DNA from 3 places in the Halomonas bluephagenesis genome. Region 3 is predicted to be linked to each of the others. Evidence: predicted binding sites of a transcription regulator. Region 3 holds the regulator's gene; each other region holds the start of a gene.
What was found. The regulator FliA, encoded in region 3, starts transcription of late flagellar genes. The targets are predictions, from matches to a motif close to CTAAAGTTNNNNNNNNNNCNGCCGATA.
Positions count from the first base shown of each region.

Region 1: fliD (flagellar filament capping protein FliD) is a predicted target of FliA. The motif match lies at 3,800-3,826, and genes of this name have one in related genera.
Region 2: REH51_RS06420 (flagellin N-terminal helical domain-containing protein) is a predicted target of FliA. The motif match lies at 1,825-1,851, and genes of this name have one in related genera.

Region 1 is NZ_CP133631.1:1,463,136-1,468,274, reverse strand. It holds gene REH51_RS06465 (tellurite resistance TerB family protein) at 1-256, shown strand, start outside; gene REH51_RS06460 (exopolysaccharide biosynthesis protein) at 358-951, shown strand; gene REH51_RS06455 (YqhA family protein) at 1,016-1,651, shown strand; gene REH51_RS06450 (serine hydrolase domain-containing protein) at 1,705-2,706, opposite strand; gene REH51_RS06445 (hypothetical protein) at 3,157-3,486, opposite strand; gene fliD (flagellar filament capping protein FliD) at 3,934-5,139, shown strand, end outside.
Region 2 is NZ_CP133631.1:1,455,492-1,460,630, reverse strand. It holds gene fliD (flagellar filament capping protein FliD) at 1-322, shown strand, start outside; gene REH51_RS06425 (flagellin N-terminal helical domain-containing protein) at 587-1,483, shown strand; gene REH51_RS06420 (flagellin N-terminal helical domain-containing protein) at 1,919-2,842, shown strand; gene REH51_RS06415 (O-linked N-acetylglucosamine transferase family protein) at 2,961-5,139, shown strand, end outside.
Region 3 is NZ_CP133631.1:2,187,472-2,192,610, forward strand. It holds gene flhF (flagellar biosynthesis GTPase FlhF) at 1-1,934, shown strand, start outside; gene REH51_RS09680 (hypothetical protein) at 1,931-2,509, shown strand; gene REH51_RS09685 (flagellar protein FlhE) at 2,644-3,057, shown strand; gene REH51_RS09690 (RNA polymerase sigma factor FliA) at 3,084-3,785, shown strand; gene REH51_RS09695 (motility protein A) at 3,825-4,640, shown strand; gene REH51_RS09700 (OmpA/MotB family protein) at 4,645-5,139, shown strand, end outside.

The sequences.
Region 1 (5,139 bases), 720 kb from region 3:
CGTTAACGAGTTAATGACGTTGGCGGAAGCAGAAGTGGATGACGCCGTCGATCATTACCAGTTTGTCAGCCTGATAAAAGAGCACTACGTTTATGAGCAGCGCTGCGAGTTAGTGGCATTAATGTGGCAGCTTGCCTGGGCAGACGGCAGCATCGACCCGCTTGAAGAGCACCGTATCCGGCGGCTGGCAGACCTCCTGCACGTCAGCCATAGCGACTTTATTCGCAGCAAGCTTGCTAATACGCCGCAGGTTTAACAGCAAGCTCCAACAAACAGTAAACCTAAGCAGTAACCCCGAGCCGTCGACATAGCCATTGTTATAGCTATTGAAACAGGACATGGAGCGCCAAAACGCCAATGAGTGATATGCAGGATGCATCGAACTTAACCGAACTGATTAACACCATGGAACGAATGGAGCGTGAAAAAGCCAAGGTAAGCGTAGACGACGTGGTTCACGCGGTAGGCAGGCGTTCGTTTGGGCCACTGTTGCTGGTCGCCGGGCTAATTACGCTCGCGCCCATCATTGGTGATATTCCCGGTATGCCAACTCTAATGGCGATGCTGGTAGTGCTCACGTCCGTTCAGTTATTAATCGGCAGGGAAACTTTCTGGTTACCTAAATGGCTGGGAAAACGCTCGATCTCCCGAACCAAATTCGATAAAGCCATCCAGTATATGAAGAAGCCCGCCAAGTGGGTCGATGGTTTGCTAGGGGTGCGCCTAGCGTGGATGACCGGCTATATCGGGATACGCGTCACTGCCGTGATGTGCTTACTCATCGCGTTAGCCATGCCGCCGATGGAGTTTATTCCGTTTAGCGCCAACGGCGCGGGTTTAGCGCTGACACTGTTCGGTTTAGGATTAGTTGCCAGAGACGGCATAATGCTCTCGCTGGGTTTTCTACTCACCGGGGTCACCTTTACCGTTGTGCTGATTAACGTGCTATAAACCCGCGTACGATCATCCTAGCGCCGCCAAAATCGGCGACTTTTTAAAGGAGAAAATTCGCACCATGTCTGATCCAGTACCGCCTAGTTCGTTATCATCAAGCTCGTCGTCACCAAGCTCATCATCGCCACATTCATCCCAGACACATTCAGCGCCGCCACCCGCACCCAAGACGCCGCACGAACAATCGCCTTGGGAGCGGCGAATTGAAACAGCGCTTTGGAATTCGCGCTTTCTGGTAATGCTGGCGGTAGTGCCAAGCCTATTAGGCTCACTGATGCTGTTTATTGTTGGAACGCTAGATATCTTAACTGTGGTGGGTGACGTACTGCGTTACTACTTGATTGATAGCTCTCAAGATATTCACGACACCTTGGTGCCAGACATTATTATCGCCGTTGATGTTTATTTGATTGCGATAGTGCTGCTAATCTTCGGGCTAGGTATCTATCGACTGTTTGTTTCCCGTATCGATCAGGCGGAAGTGAGCTATCCCAAGCACCCGTTTAACGTAGGCTCGCTGGATCAGCTCAAGGACAAAATTGCCCGTGTGGTGATTCTTGCGGTAATTATTGAGTTTTTCCGCGCTGTGGTGGATATCCGTTTCACGACGCCACTGGAAGCCATCTACCTCGCGCTTTCGGTGCTGGCGCTTGCCGCAGCGCTTTATCTTATGAGTCTTGGCCATAAAGATGAGTAAATAAGGATAAGTAAATAAGAATGGGTAGAAACGAGCCGCTACTCACTTTTTGGCTATTCATCTTCTAGCAAGCCAACCACTAACTGGTTTAGCTGCTGCTGAAACTGACCGCCGGGCGAAGGCGGTGTTGGGTCGGAGGTGATCACCAGGGTCATCTCCCGCTCGGGAATCACATAAAGTGCTTGGCCGCCGTATCCACGCCCGTACATAACAGGCTCCTGCGCCAAAGTGGTGATAAACCATCCGTAGCCGTAACCATCGCCTGTCCAGGGCGATTGACCTCTCGGCGTCCACGACGCCTCTACCCAGCCTTCTGGTAATACTCGCTTGCCATCGACCATGCCGTCATTGCGATAAAGTTCGCCTACTTCCACAAGCGCTCTTGGGGAAAGCTGCATATCGTTGCCCCCAAAGTAAATACCTGGGGGGTCTTGCGGCCAGGCAGGAATCGTAATGTCCAGTGGTTCGCCAAGCAGGCGCTGGGCAAGGGCATGAGTACTTTCACCACTTGCCTGGGTTAGCGCCGCAGAGAGTAAATGGCTAGTGCCAGTGGAGTAGAGCATGCGACCACCGGGTTCATCGACAAACGGGCGGGTAAGCGCATCGTTCACCCAGTTGCTGCTGGCGACCCAGGCGCCATAGTTGCTACCCGATGTACGTTCTAGGCCTGCCTGTAAGGAAAGCAGATGCGCCACAGTAATATCGTTTACCCGTGGGTCTATGCCGCTAGGTAGTTGGCCTAACAGGTCTGCTAAGGGCTGCTCGGTAGACGCAATAATGCCGTCTTCAATGGCCGCACCAGTAATAGCGGCTAGCACGGTTTTAGAAAGCGACTTGATGTTGGCGGGTTTAGCCGGTCCAGGGCCGCCTTGATGACGTTCGTGAACAATATCGCCTCGGTAAGCGACCACCACCGTATGCACACGGCTGAGCGCTCCTGCTTTTTTATCAAGCGTTTGCAGCGCCTCAGCCGAAGGTTGGCTTGCTAAGGCAAACGTAGGAAGAAACCACGACACGGTGAGTGTAAGCAGTAGAGGGAGAGCAGGGCTGCGCATTAATGGACCTTCTAAGATAAAAGTTAACTCATCATTATACGAACTGGGGGTCTTGATAAATAAGTATCGTACAAGGTTCGAGGCGATAAGCGACAGGAGGTTCAATAAAAGGCAGGTTAACCCCATCAAGAGTAAATTACGCAAACATAACCAATCACTGCTAGGCTTGGGGTGTTATTTCAAAGGTAAGCACCCGGCTGCCTTTTTTGAAACGAAAAGCAAATCCCAAAACGCAAAAAGCAAGGAGTGCCGTTATGCGTAACATTATCTACATTATTGGTCTAATCGTTGTTGTGCTGTTTATTTTATCGTTGCTCGGACTGCGCTAAGCACACCACGCCAATAAAAAAGCGCCCGCGGCCCCTTCTGCAGGTCTTGCGGGCGCTTTGGTTTATAGAGCAGTACTGATCAGTTCTCAATGCCGTGGCTTTCAGAGCAAAACGAGCGCGATTAAGCGCAGTCGGCAGCACCCTGACCAAACATATCAAACATCAGTTCACGGCCCATCGTGGTCAGCACGAAGCGGTCATAATCATTAAATTCAGCGGCACCGCTTTCTTCAAGTACCCGTTGGCATGTTTTCCAACTAGCGCAATGACCATTCAAATGAGCCAGCTCGCGCCGGGAAAGACCGCGCTGCGGCAAGGTAATAGTTTCGAGCACATGGCCGTTATCGTAAAGAAGCTCAGCAACGGTAGAAAGACAGTGGCGTAGGCTGCGCTGCACATGATAAGCGGCAGACGCTACGGTGGATGCGGGGTGTGACACCTCGGAAGGCATAAGTCGTTCTCCTGCAAACGGCCCTAAAATGGGCTTGTTGCAGTGCATTATAAAGCAATACAGATGTTAGACCAAGGTCTATATTTAGAGGGTTGTAGTTCCTCTGTCCCTATTAGGGTGCTACATGGTAGTAGATACTACGGTTTATTAGTGAACTCTTATGCCAATGCCTATTCAGAAGGTAAAGATGAATAAAGTTAAGGGTGGTGTTTGATTAATAGTTGAGTTTAATTAATTGAATTTATTCGGTTAAAATATTTTCGCTACCAATTGTTACTTTGCGTTACGTAAATGGTGAGCAAAGAGTGTTATGTTCAAGCTATAGCTAACCTTGTCGAGACTTCAGGGTGAAGAAATCAACAAATAGTGCTACGCAATAATTCATACACAAACGGTATTTATAGTAGGTAGTAAGCGTAGCAGCATTTTAGAAAAGGCATGTGTTTTATGGCTTTGATTACATCACTTGGTATTGGCTCTGGATTGGATCTCACCGGCTTGTTAGATAAACTTCGTGAAGCAGAGCAGCAAAAGCTAGTGCCAATTCGACAGCAGGTTGAATCTGAGCAAGCAAAAATATCTGCATTTGGGCAATTGAAAGGTGGACTATCGCAGTTGCAAACAGCGGCTTTAGCACTTAATAACGCTGATCTTTATGAAAGCTTAACCACCTCTGTTGAGGGAGATGGAGTTCGTGCGGTTACCAGTGATGATGCCCAGCCTGGCCAATATGAGGTTGCCGTAGAGCAGCTAGCCACAGCAGGCAGCCTTGCAACTGAACGCTTAGCAGCGCCAGATGAAGCGATTATCGACGGTGATACTGAACTGGCATTTGCATTTTCAGATAGTGATATGAGCCTCATCACTATTGCAGATGGGAGTTCTCTCGAAAATATTCGTGATGCGATTAACACTGAAAGTGATGGTCGCTTGAATGCCTCTATTATCAACGATGGCGAAGGGTATCGGTTGTCGGTTAATGCAACAGAAACAGGGGCGAATGCCAGTATTCAAAGCACCAATTTTAGCGATATTTTAGCCGATGATGTTGCCACCAGTGATTCTCAGGTAGTGCAAGAAGGCTTAGATGCGCTCGTTAACGTGAATGGTATCGATATTGTCAGCTCGTCGAACCAGATAGAAGAAGCCATCCAAGGAGTAACATTAAATCTAAATGAAGCGAATACATCCAATACCATTACCGTCGCCCAGGACAGCCAGGCCATTAATGAAGAAGTGAAGGCTTTTGTTGAGGCGTTTAATACGCTGAAAGGCACCATCGGTGATTTGACAGCCTTTGATGCCGCAAGTGGCCAAGCGGGCCAACTTAATGGCGATAGTGCTACTCGTGCTGTTGAATCTACGCTACGTAGTGTACTTAGCGGCATGGTGGATGGGGAGGGTTTACGAGTTCTCTCTGATGTGGGTATTTCTCTACAAGTAGATGGGACTTTGGAACTTGATGAAAGCGTGTTAAACAGCGCAATTGCCAATCAGCCTGATGCTTTGGCGAATTTCTTTGCAGGGCCTGATAGCAAAAGCGGTATGGCGGGGCAGGTTAATGAGGCTATTGGACAGATGTTGAATGATTCAGGAGCCGTGCAAAACGCTATCAGTGGGTCAGAGCGTCGAGTTGAGTCTTTTGATGATCGA
Region 2 (5,139 bases), 730 kb from region 3:
GGCGAACAATCAAGATGCCGTGGCGGCATTTTTTGCCAGCGACAGTGATGACGCTGGTATGGGGGGGCAGGTAAGTGCGGTATTGGATAGGGTGCTAAGCGAAAATGGCGCATTGGGCAGTGCCCAGCGTAGTGCGGAGGGGCGAGTGGAGTCGTTGGATAGCCGCTTTGAGCGAATGGAAACGTCTATTGAGCGCACGGTTGAGCGCTATCGTAAGCAGTTTACTCAGTTAGATATGATGATGTCGCAAATGAACTCCCCCAGCGGCTATTTGTTCCAGCAGCTGGATATGATGAATTCGCAAATGGCAAATCGTAGATAGCGTCTTTCGAGTTCAGTTTTCTTTTAGCCCCAGCCCGAAAGGTTGGGGTTTTTTAATGGCGCCGAAGTGGCCAGTATGAATGAAATTAGCGACAGGCTGTGCTATTGAAAGGGGCAAGTAGTGGCAGACGTTAGTGGTTGATACTTTTTTACAAAAAAGAGCGTAAAAAATTCAAGTATTTCCCCTAGCTGCCGTTAATTAATATAACGGCAGAAAGCCGTAAGGCAGGCCGATCAGGCCAGTAACTATATGTAGGAGAAGCACATGTCTGTTATCAATACCAACATCACCGCGTTGATTGGCCAAAACAACCTGAAAGGCGCACAAAGCTCGCTACAGCAAGCACAAGAGCGCCTTTCTTCAGGTCTGCGTATCAACAGTGCTGCTGACGATGCCGCTGGCCAGGCTATTGCTAACCGCATGACCAGCACAGTGACTGGTCTGAACCAAGCATCACGTAATGCTAACGACGGTATTTCGCTGGCACAGACAGCTGAAGGCGCGCTGGATCAAGTTAACGACAACTTGCAGCGTATTCGTGAGTTGACGGTTCAGGCGCAGAATGACACCAACACTGCCCAAGACATCGACTCTATCCAGGAAGAAGTTAACGAGCGTCTAGCTGAAATTGATCGTGTTACTGAACAAACTCAGTTTAACGGGCGCGATTTGTTTGATGCATCTGCCTCAGGTACTAGCTTTTCTATTCAAGTTGGCGCTAAAGACGGCGAAACTATTTCAATTAGCATTGGCGGAGCGAGTGGTGCCGGCGATTCTACTGCTGCTGGTGGCTGGAACATGCTCTCCGCGTTGGCCGCAGGCACGCAGGGTAATCTCGCAACTGGCGATACCCGCGGCGTTAGCGCTGCTGGTTTTGATGTTCTGCAAGCCAATTCTTTGGCGATTCTGGACGAGCGCTTATCAACTGTTGATAAAGAACGTAGCAATTTGGGTGCCATGCAGAACCGCTTTGAAACTGCGCTAGACAACATCCAGACGACTTCTACGAACTTACAGGCAGCTCGTTCACGTATTGAAGATGCTGACTACGCGGTTGAGGGTTCCAACCTGACTCGCGCGCAGATTCTCGAACAGGCAGGGACCTCTATCCTTGCCCAGGCGAACCAGAGCCCGCAGAGCGTTCTTTCTCTGCTCCAGTAAGCCAAATTTAGGTTAATGTCATAACGCCCGATAATTAATATTTACGTCGATTATCCGGTAAGCCAATGTTCCGGCATCAGTGCCCACTGATGCCGGAATTTTTATTGGACAATCAAGTTGTTGGGGATGCTGTCGTCTGATCTAAAAGGCCGCAATTAATCTATAAATTTAGGTTTCCTGCAGCTGATATACATGTCGAGGGTAGGTTTACTCCTTGGATACACATAGTTCACAGAAGGGAGATGAGGGTTGGTCTATGTTCGGTCTGTCATGCAAGGAAATGAGATCTAGGTTGAAAATTAAGGCTGGTACATTATTTCTACAAATAAAGAGCGTAAAAATTTAAGTATCTCCTCAGTCTGCCGTTAATTAATACAACGGCAGCAAGCCGTAAGGCAGGCCGATTAGGCCAGTAATCATATGTAGGAGAAGCACATGTCTGTTATTAATACCAACATTACAGCGTTGATTGGCCAAAACAACTTGAAGGGTGCGCAAAGCTCGCTACAGCAAGCACAAGAGCGTCTTTCTTCAGGCCTGCGTATCAACAGCGCTGCTGACGATGCCGCTGGCCAGGCCATTGCCAATCGGATGACCAGCACTGTAACTGGCCTGAACCAAGCTGCTCGTAACTCTAACGACGGTATTTCACTGGCGCAAACCGCTGAAGGTTCACTGGACCAAATCAACGATAACTTACAGCGTATTCGTGAGCTGACCGTTCAAGCACAAAATGATACCAACACCGCGCAGGACATCGACTCCATTCAGGAGGAGGTCAACGAGCGCCTAGCTGAAATTGATCGGGTAACCGAGCAGACTCAGTTTAACGGACGAAATTTGTTTGATGCGGATGCAGATACTACATTCAGTATTCAGGTGGGCGCTAAAGACGGCGAAACTATTTCCATTACGATCGGCAGTGCTGAAGCAGATGGTAGCATTGCGACGGGCGGTGGTTGGAATATGCAAGCGACTGCTGGCGGTGGTTTTGTTGCGGCAGGAACACTTGCAAGCGTTGGTGGCGTAGCACGTTCGGTTGATGCGAATGGTTTTGACGTGATGTCCACCGATGCCGGTGGAGATAGCGACGCGCTGGCAATTTTGGATGCACGTTTGTCAGAAGTTGATAAGCAGCGTAGTAACTTAGGTGCCGTGCAGAACCGTTTTGAAACCGCCCTTGATAATATTCAGACGACTTCTACGAACTTGCAGGCTGCCCGTTCGCGGATCGAGGATGCTGACTATGCCGTTGAAGTCTCCAACCTGACTCGCGCGCAGATTCTTGAACAGGCGGGGACCTCTATCCTGGCCCAGGCGAACCAGAGCCCTCAGAGCGTTCTTTCTTTGCTTCAGTAAGTCAGTTTTAAACCTAAAGAACCCGAGCTTAGGCTCGGGTTTTTATCGTTTGTAGAAAGCATGAAGTGAGTATAGTAGTACGCAACTACTCATAAATTTCGTTCGGGCAAAGCGCACCATGGCTAAGAAAAAAACACGTCAGAAAAAAACTATTTCTCCTCAGTCAATAAAAAACAACAGCCTTGATTTAGGTGTGCCTAAAAAAGAGGTGGGTGCTTTTATGGCGCTCTATAACGCCAAGCAGCTGTCACAAGCTCAACAGGCGGCACAGCGAATGACTGAGAACTACCCTGATAGTGCATTTGCATGGAAAGCGCTCGGTACGACGTTGTTAGAGGCAGGTGATTTTTCGGCCGCTTTGGCTCCTCTATTGAGATCCTACGAGTTTAATGCTGAGGACGCATTAATGCTCACTAGCCTGGCAGCTGTCTACTACCGACAAGGAGAAGCACAGCAAGCAATTAAGCATCAAATGAAAGCCGTAGCACTTCAACCCCAATACGCTCCTGCGCAGTACCGGCTGGCAGAAATGCTACAGAGTTCTGGGCAGCATGCTGCAGCGCTTGAATATGCCCAAAAATCTCTGGAGCTAGGTTATGATGAATTAAAAGCACGCTTACTTATAGGTTCTTTGCAGTACCAGACCAAGTACTTTAGTAGAGCCCTTGAAAATTATCTGCTGTTGGAAAATGAATTTCCCGGAAATCATTCTGTTTATAATAATTTAGGTAATTTATACAAAGATATGGGGGAGTACAAAAGAGCCGAAAGCTACTATCAGAAAGCTTTGGCTAAAAGGCCTGATTTTGTAATGGCTTATTCAAATATTTTCTTTTCTAAACACTATGATCCATCTGTTACTCAAGAAGAAATAATCGATTTTGCGAAAGGTTGGGATGAAAGATTTTCTTTATTTAAGCTTAGTTCTCCTGAGAATGTTAAGAAATTAGATAAGTCACTAAAAGTAGGCTTGATATCCTCCGGGTTTAGAACACACCCAGTTGGTCAAATGATTACTGCCGCCCTGGAGCGAAGTCGGTCTGATATAAATTTTTATGCTTACTCTACCAGTGATATTAATGATCAGTTTACAAAAAAAATTAGTAATGTTTGCAAGCAGTGGCGGCAAGTTCGTCATTTGAGCCAAAAGGCGATAGCTGAGCAAATTCGGAATGATGAAATAGATATCCTTATTGACCTTTCGGGGCATGGTGATGGTAGCTGCTTGCAAGCTATCTCCATGCGGCCAGCACCTTTATGCATTAAGTGGGTAGGTGGGCTGGTAAATACGATGGGTCTAGAGTCTATTGACTATCTACTGTCAGATAGTATCGAAACGCCCGAAGGTGTCGACGATCAATACACAGAGAAATTGATTCGATTGCCGGATGACTATATTTGTTACTCTCCCTGTGAGTATGCACCGAACACAACGTCACTACCTGCACTTAAAAATCGCTATATTACGTTGGGCTGTTTAAATAATGCTGCAAAAATTAGTGCACAGCTTCTCGGAGAGTGGGCTATTTTAATGCACCAACTGCCGAAAAGCCGCCTACTTTTGCGAGGACCTTTGTACGAGAGCCAAGACTATTGCCAGCGTATATGGAATGAAATGGCCCAGCACGGCATAGAGCAGGAGCGCATTTTATTAGAAGGTCCTATCAATCATAAGGACTTTATAGGCACCTACCAGCGTATCGATATTGCGTTAGATACTTGGCCCTATTCTGGTGGTTTAACTACCTGTGAAGCTTTATTAATGGGGGTGCCTGTTGTTACCCTGCCGGGGCCAACTTTTGCCGGTCGCCACAGTGCCACTCACTTAATTAATGCAGGTTTGCAGGAGTTGGTCGCCAATAGCTGGGGTGAGTACCGCCAGCGTGTGATAGAGCTTGCAAATGATTTACCTAACCTTGCGGTTATTCGTGCGGGGCTGCGCACCATTTTGCATTACTCTCCTGTGTGTGATGCACCAAGGTTTGCGAATCATTTTAATAACGCCTTACGCGCTATTTGGGTACGCTATTGCGAAGGTAAAGCGCCCGAAGCGCTAACTTTCAACAAAGAAGGTGAAATGTGGTTTGCTGATGAAGACGCGTTAGTAGAGTTGCCCGAGTGCTCAGGTGAAGAAATATCTGACGTTGATTTTTTTGAATGGCAAATTGATAAACCTATCACCATCATAGATAACGCTGCTGTCCTACCTCGAAACCCTGATTATGCAAAGTGGATGTCGAGCGGACACCTAGCGATTATTAGTTTTGACCCAGCTAGTTTGCTTACTAAAAAAGTGG
Region 3 (5,139 bases):
CCCAGCGGCAGTCAGTTGCCGATGTGCCCACCTCAGCAGCCACTGATGATCCCTATTCCCGTTTGCGCCAGCAACTGCTTAGCGTTGGTTTCAGCGAGGAGCTAAGCGACGAAGTGTTGGCAGAACTGCCGACGTCATTGGCTCAGCCAGATGCCGATAGCACGCTTACCATGGAGTGGCTTCGTGGGCAGCTAATGGCTCGGTTACCCGTACTGAAAGAAGAAACGGGCTTTTTTGATCAAGCGGGAATTGTGGCACTGGTGGGGCCAACGGGCGTCGGTAAAACCACCACAACCGCGAAACTAGCAGCGCGTTTCGTAATGCGTCACGGTACACGCCCCGTGGCCCTTGTCACCACCGATAGCTTTCGTATCGGTGCCCACGAGCAGTTACGAATTTATGCACGGCTGCTTGATACCCCCATGTATGCTTTAGATGCTGAGCAGCCGATTGATGAGTTAGTCGGACGGTTGCAGGGTAAACAGTGGGTCATTATCGACACCGTCGGTATGAGCCAGCGTGACCAACGTGTGATTGAACAAATCGCCCATTTACAGGGCGGGCAGGCGTCCGTGCGCTTAGTGCTGCTGCTGAATGCGGCCAGTCAGCCTGAAACGTTGGAAGAGGTCGTGTTGCGCTATCGCCAAGCGGCACGGGCGGCCGGCGCTGAGTTAGATGATTGCATTATTACCAAGCAGGACGAAGCCGGCCGGTTAGCCCCCGTGCTTGATATTGTCATACGCCATGGCTTGCGTGTGTTATTTGGTTCTTACGGGCAGCGTGTTCCAGAAGATATGGCGGTTGCGGATCCCGCTGCGTTGATTGATCAAGCCCTTAGTACCTCATTGGGGAAAGGGCGTGAAGAGCGAGGTTTCCCATCAGCTGCACACCCGCCTGGGGCCCATTCGGTGAGTTTACCGCGCTGGTCCCGGGATGTGCTGGGCCAAGGGCGTCGCCTCAGCTCTGTGCTGACGCGGCTACGTGAAAGGATTGTCGGGTTTTCAGCGTTAGAGTCGGTATGGGATATCGCCTCTTTGCCGGGTGTGTTGCAAGATAAACGCCTGGATGCGCTATTGGCTAGCGAGCCTTGTGCGGATAAGGGGCTGGGCATGGCATGGTCTCCCCGCCGTAATGAGCGGGGCTGTGACTGGTCGATGCCCGATCTCGGACTAGACGCAGACGGCGGGGGGCTTGCGCTAACCAGCCTGCAGCATCGTCAGCCTGCTGGCTGGCAATCACGTTTGTTGCGCCAGGGCGAAACGATGGGGGCCGCCGTACATCTGCTGCCCGTGTTTCCTGACCCCACCACGTTAGCGTGGTTAGAAGCCCAACACCTGACCTGGATCACGCTAGTGGCGGCCAGTCAGCGGGTATACTGTCAGGGCGAGCGTTATGCCCAGCGCCAGCTGTTTACAGATAGCCCGCTCACACATCACACCGACCTGCGTTTTCGTGGCCAAACGATGCAGCTATGGAACACCCATATGGCGGTGGAAGATGCCGCCGGCACCCCTCTGTTGGCATGGGTTGGGGAGGTTCGTGACCCTGAAAGTGGCAAACGCATCGCGCGTCGTTACTGGTTAACGCCTGCCCGGTTAGGTGCCGACGTGCGTTCGCTTCTGGTTATCCAGCTTCAAAGCGAAGGGGTATCCAGCCTGACCAAACGCGCTTGGCAGCAGTTGAAAGATTCGGATGATGGCGAGGTAAGCACTGAGGTTCGCTTATTGATGGCCAGCGGTATCGCGGCGGCGGCGGGGCACTTAGATGTTGTTAATGATGACGCTGCGATAGCACTGCGTTCCGATTTGTTAAGGCTGTTGGGTACTACTCGCAAGCGGCGCGATACGGCGATGTTAGATGCGCTTGTCCACGCGTTTATGGCTCGTGACGCTATTCGCCAGCTCAGCAGCGTTAGCCGAGAGGGGCTGGTATGAGTGCCCAGGATCAGGCAGCGGGCCTACGCAAGTGGGCAGATTTACAGCGCCAACAGCGCCAAACACAGTCTGTAGAGAGCGACCCCACGGCAGACGTATTTGCGGCTGAGCCTCTGACGCCTACGACTGATCTTTTAACAGTGCCACCGGTCGCTGCCTCAAAGCAAACCGCGGCGCCGCCCCCTGTGCCGCAAAAACCGCTTATCGTGATTGGTCTGCCTAGCAGTGGCGATCAGCAGGTGGCTAAAGTAAAAGGGCGCCTAGCCCAATGGTCAGTACTGGGCCGACGGTGGGCTGGCGACCCGGATGATTGGGATATTCACATCGTTAAGGCGGATGCCGCTAATCTTGGCCAACTGAAAGAGCGCTTTCCGCGTTGGGCGTTATGGATTAATAGCGATGCCGATGCTTTCGCACAGATGTATCGCTCGCTTCGGCAAGTGCAGGAAAACGGTGGTCCTAGGCAGCTGCTGGCGCTGCACGAGCCAAACTTGCCGCGTAGAGGTCTGCTCGACAACCTGCGGGAAGCCGCCAGCTATTATTTGGATATAGAGCTTTTACTGCTGGCGCGATGACGCTAGCCTGACGCAATGTGGCCGCGCTTTAACAGAGGCTAACAAGTGCCTCTATGAGGAATAACAATGCCTATGCTCGCTGGTTTCAAAACGCGTTATTGCAGCATGACTGCTACGCAAAAAGTTTTAACATAATGGGCTATCTCAAAGTCGGTAGCTTCAAAACCGTGCTGATGGTGGCACTAAGCGCCATTACAATGAGTGCTTATGCCGCTACTGGCAGCTGGAGTACCGAGGTGCCCAGCGTGCTGGTAGCGATGAGTGACCGAGCTGTCAGCAGCCAGCCCATTCAACCACCGGCAGGAGCTCAAGTAGAGGATGCTGCGATAGGGCGTATTCATTGGCGTTATCAAATGCCGGTCAACGCGCCGGTTAATGCGTGGCTATGCCACCCTGAACAGTGTGTTCCTTTGAACGCGATGCGGGGCTCAACCTCTGCGTTAGCCGGTAAGCAGGTGAATGGGCCGCTGCACTTTCGTTTTGCGTTGACGCCGGGCCAGCGCCCGGTGCGGGTGCAGGAACTGCAAGTGATTGTGAACTACCAGTGAACAGTGTTTAGCCGTGAGGCACGAGGATGTATACAGCACAAGGCAGGATTAAACAGAGCGAGCTGTTAACCCAATACATGCCACTGGTAAGACGTCAGGCCTTAACGCTGCAGGTAAGACTACCCGCAAGTATTGAGTTAGATGATCTTATTCAAGCCGGCATGGTGGGCTTATTAGAAGCATTGGGGCGTTTTGATGCGACCCAGGGGGCGACGTTCGCCACGTTTGCAAGCCAGCGTATTCGCGGCGCCATGATGGATGAGCTGCGCACACGTGATTGGTTACCTCGTAGTGTACGCCGCTCTGCTAGAGCCGTGGATGATGCGGTGCGCCGCCTCGAACAGCAGTTAGGACGCCCGCCAGAAGAGGGCGAAATCGCGCGTGATCTGGATATACCGCTCAGTGAGTATCAGCAATTACTTAACGATACGAACAGCGGCCAGTTGTTGCCCTTTGAAGAATTGGTGGCAGAAGGGGCAGAACCCGCGAAAGAGGAAGCCAATAACCTGCCCTTTGATCAGCTGTTAGATCAACAGCAGCGCCAGTCGTTAATTGATGCGATTGATGCCTTACCCGAGCGTGAAAAGCTGCTGATGGCGCTGTATTACCAAGAAGAGCTGAACCTTAAAGAAGTCGGGGCGGTGCTTGGAGTGACCGAGTCCCGCGTGTCTCAGCTTCACAGTCAAGCGATTAGCAGGCTTCGCGCACGCTTATATGACACCACCTAACGCCACTATTAATCACTAATAACCGGCGAGGAGCCGTTGATGAACCCATCTACGCTGATCGGTATTTTTGCCAGCATGCTATTGCTGGTAAGCGTGCTGTTTTTTACTGCAGAGTCGCCAGAAAGCTTTATCAACTTGCCGGGGCTTGCCATTGTGGTAACCGGTACCTTGGCCGCTACTTTTATTAGTTATCCGCTGAAAGAAGTGTTACGCGTGGTGCGCCTTGTGGGGTTGGTTTTTCGGCGCGAGAATACCTATGTACGTGATGATATTAACGAACTGGTTTCAATGTCGCGACTATGGTTTAAAGGCGACGTCAGGGCGGTTGAAAAGGAGCTAGAGCACACCCGTAATCCCTTTTTGCGCACCGGAATTCAACTGGTGATTGCTAATACGAAAGAAGATGAAATTTTTGACATGTTGCGCTGGCGCATTGCTCGATTAAAAGCGCGGGAACATGCCGAGGCGCAGATATTTCGTACGATGGCTACCTACGCACCCGCGTTTGGCATGATTGGTACCTTGGTGGGGCTGGTCAATATGCTGGAAGTGATGGATGCCGGGGATCTTGACGTTATTGGTCCGCGCATGGCAGTGGCTCTGCTGACAACGTTTTACGGTATTCTGCTCGCCAATCTGGTGTTCAAACCGATTGCCGTCAAGCTAGAGCGGCGCACGGAGGAGCGCCTTATCACCATGAACATGGTGCTGGAAGGTATCTCATTAATTACCAAACGACGCCTGCCTTCGTTTATTGAAGAAACGCTCAATTCCTTTGTTGCTAACTATCATGACGAGATCCGCGATGCCTCTGTGAAACCGCGGCCAACGGTTAGTTCTGCGGCAAAAGGGTAGCGCCATGCTAGATCGTGATTCACGGCACGCGCTGGAATTGCCTACTGTGTCAGGCGAGGGCGATGAAGGCTGGCTAACGAGCTACTTAGACGTGTTAACGCTGCTAATCACGCTGTTTGTCCTACTGCTTGCGTTGACGCCGCCGGGAGGAGGGGAAGCCTTTGACAGCGATAGAATGCGCTCGGCAAGTGCCGTCACCTCGCTCCCGTTGGCCAGCTTGGCAACCGGTATTCATCCCCGACACAGTGGCCTGAAGCCGCGGATGGCGGAGCTTGATATCCCCGGGGGTAGTGTCTCTCAAGGAGAAGAAGGTGTTACGCTGCGCATCGACGACAGCTTGCTTTTTCCTAGCGGTGACGCCGTACTAACGCCCCAGGGGCAAGATGTGTTAGAAAGCCTTCTGGCAGTGTTAGCGTCCTTTGAAGGCCAAATTTCAGTAGAAGGGCATACGGATAATATTCCCATTGCCACCTCACGCTTCCCCTCAAATTGGGAGCTC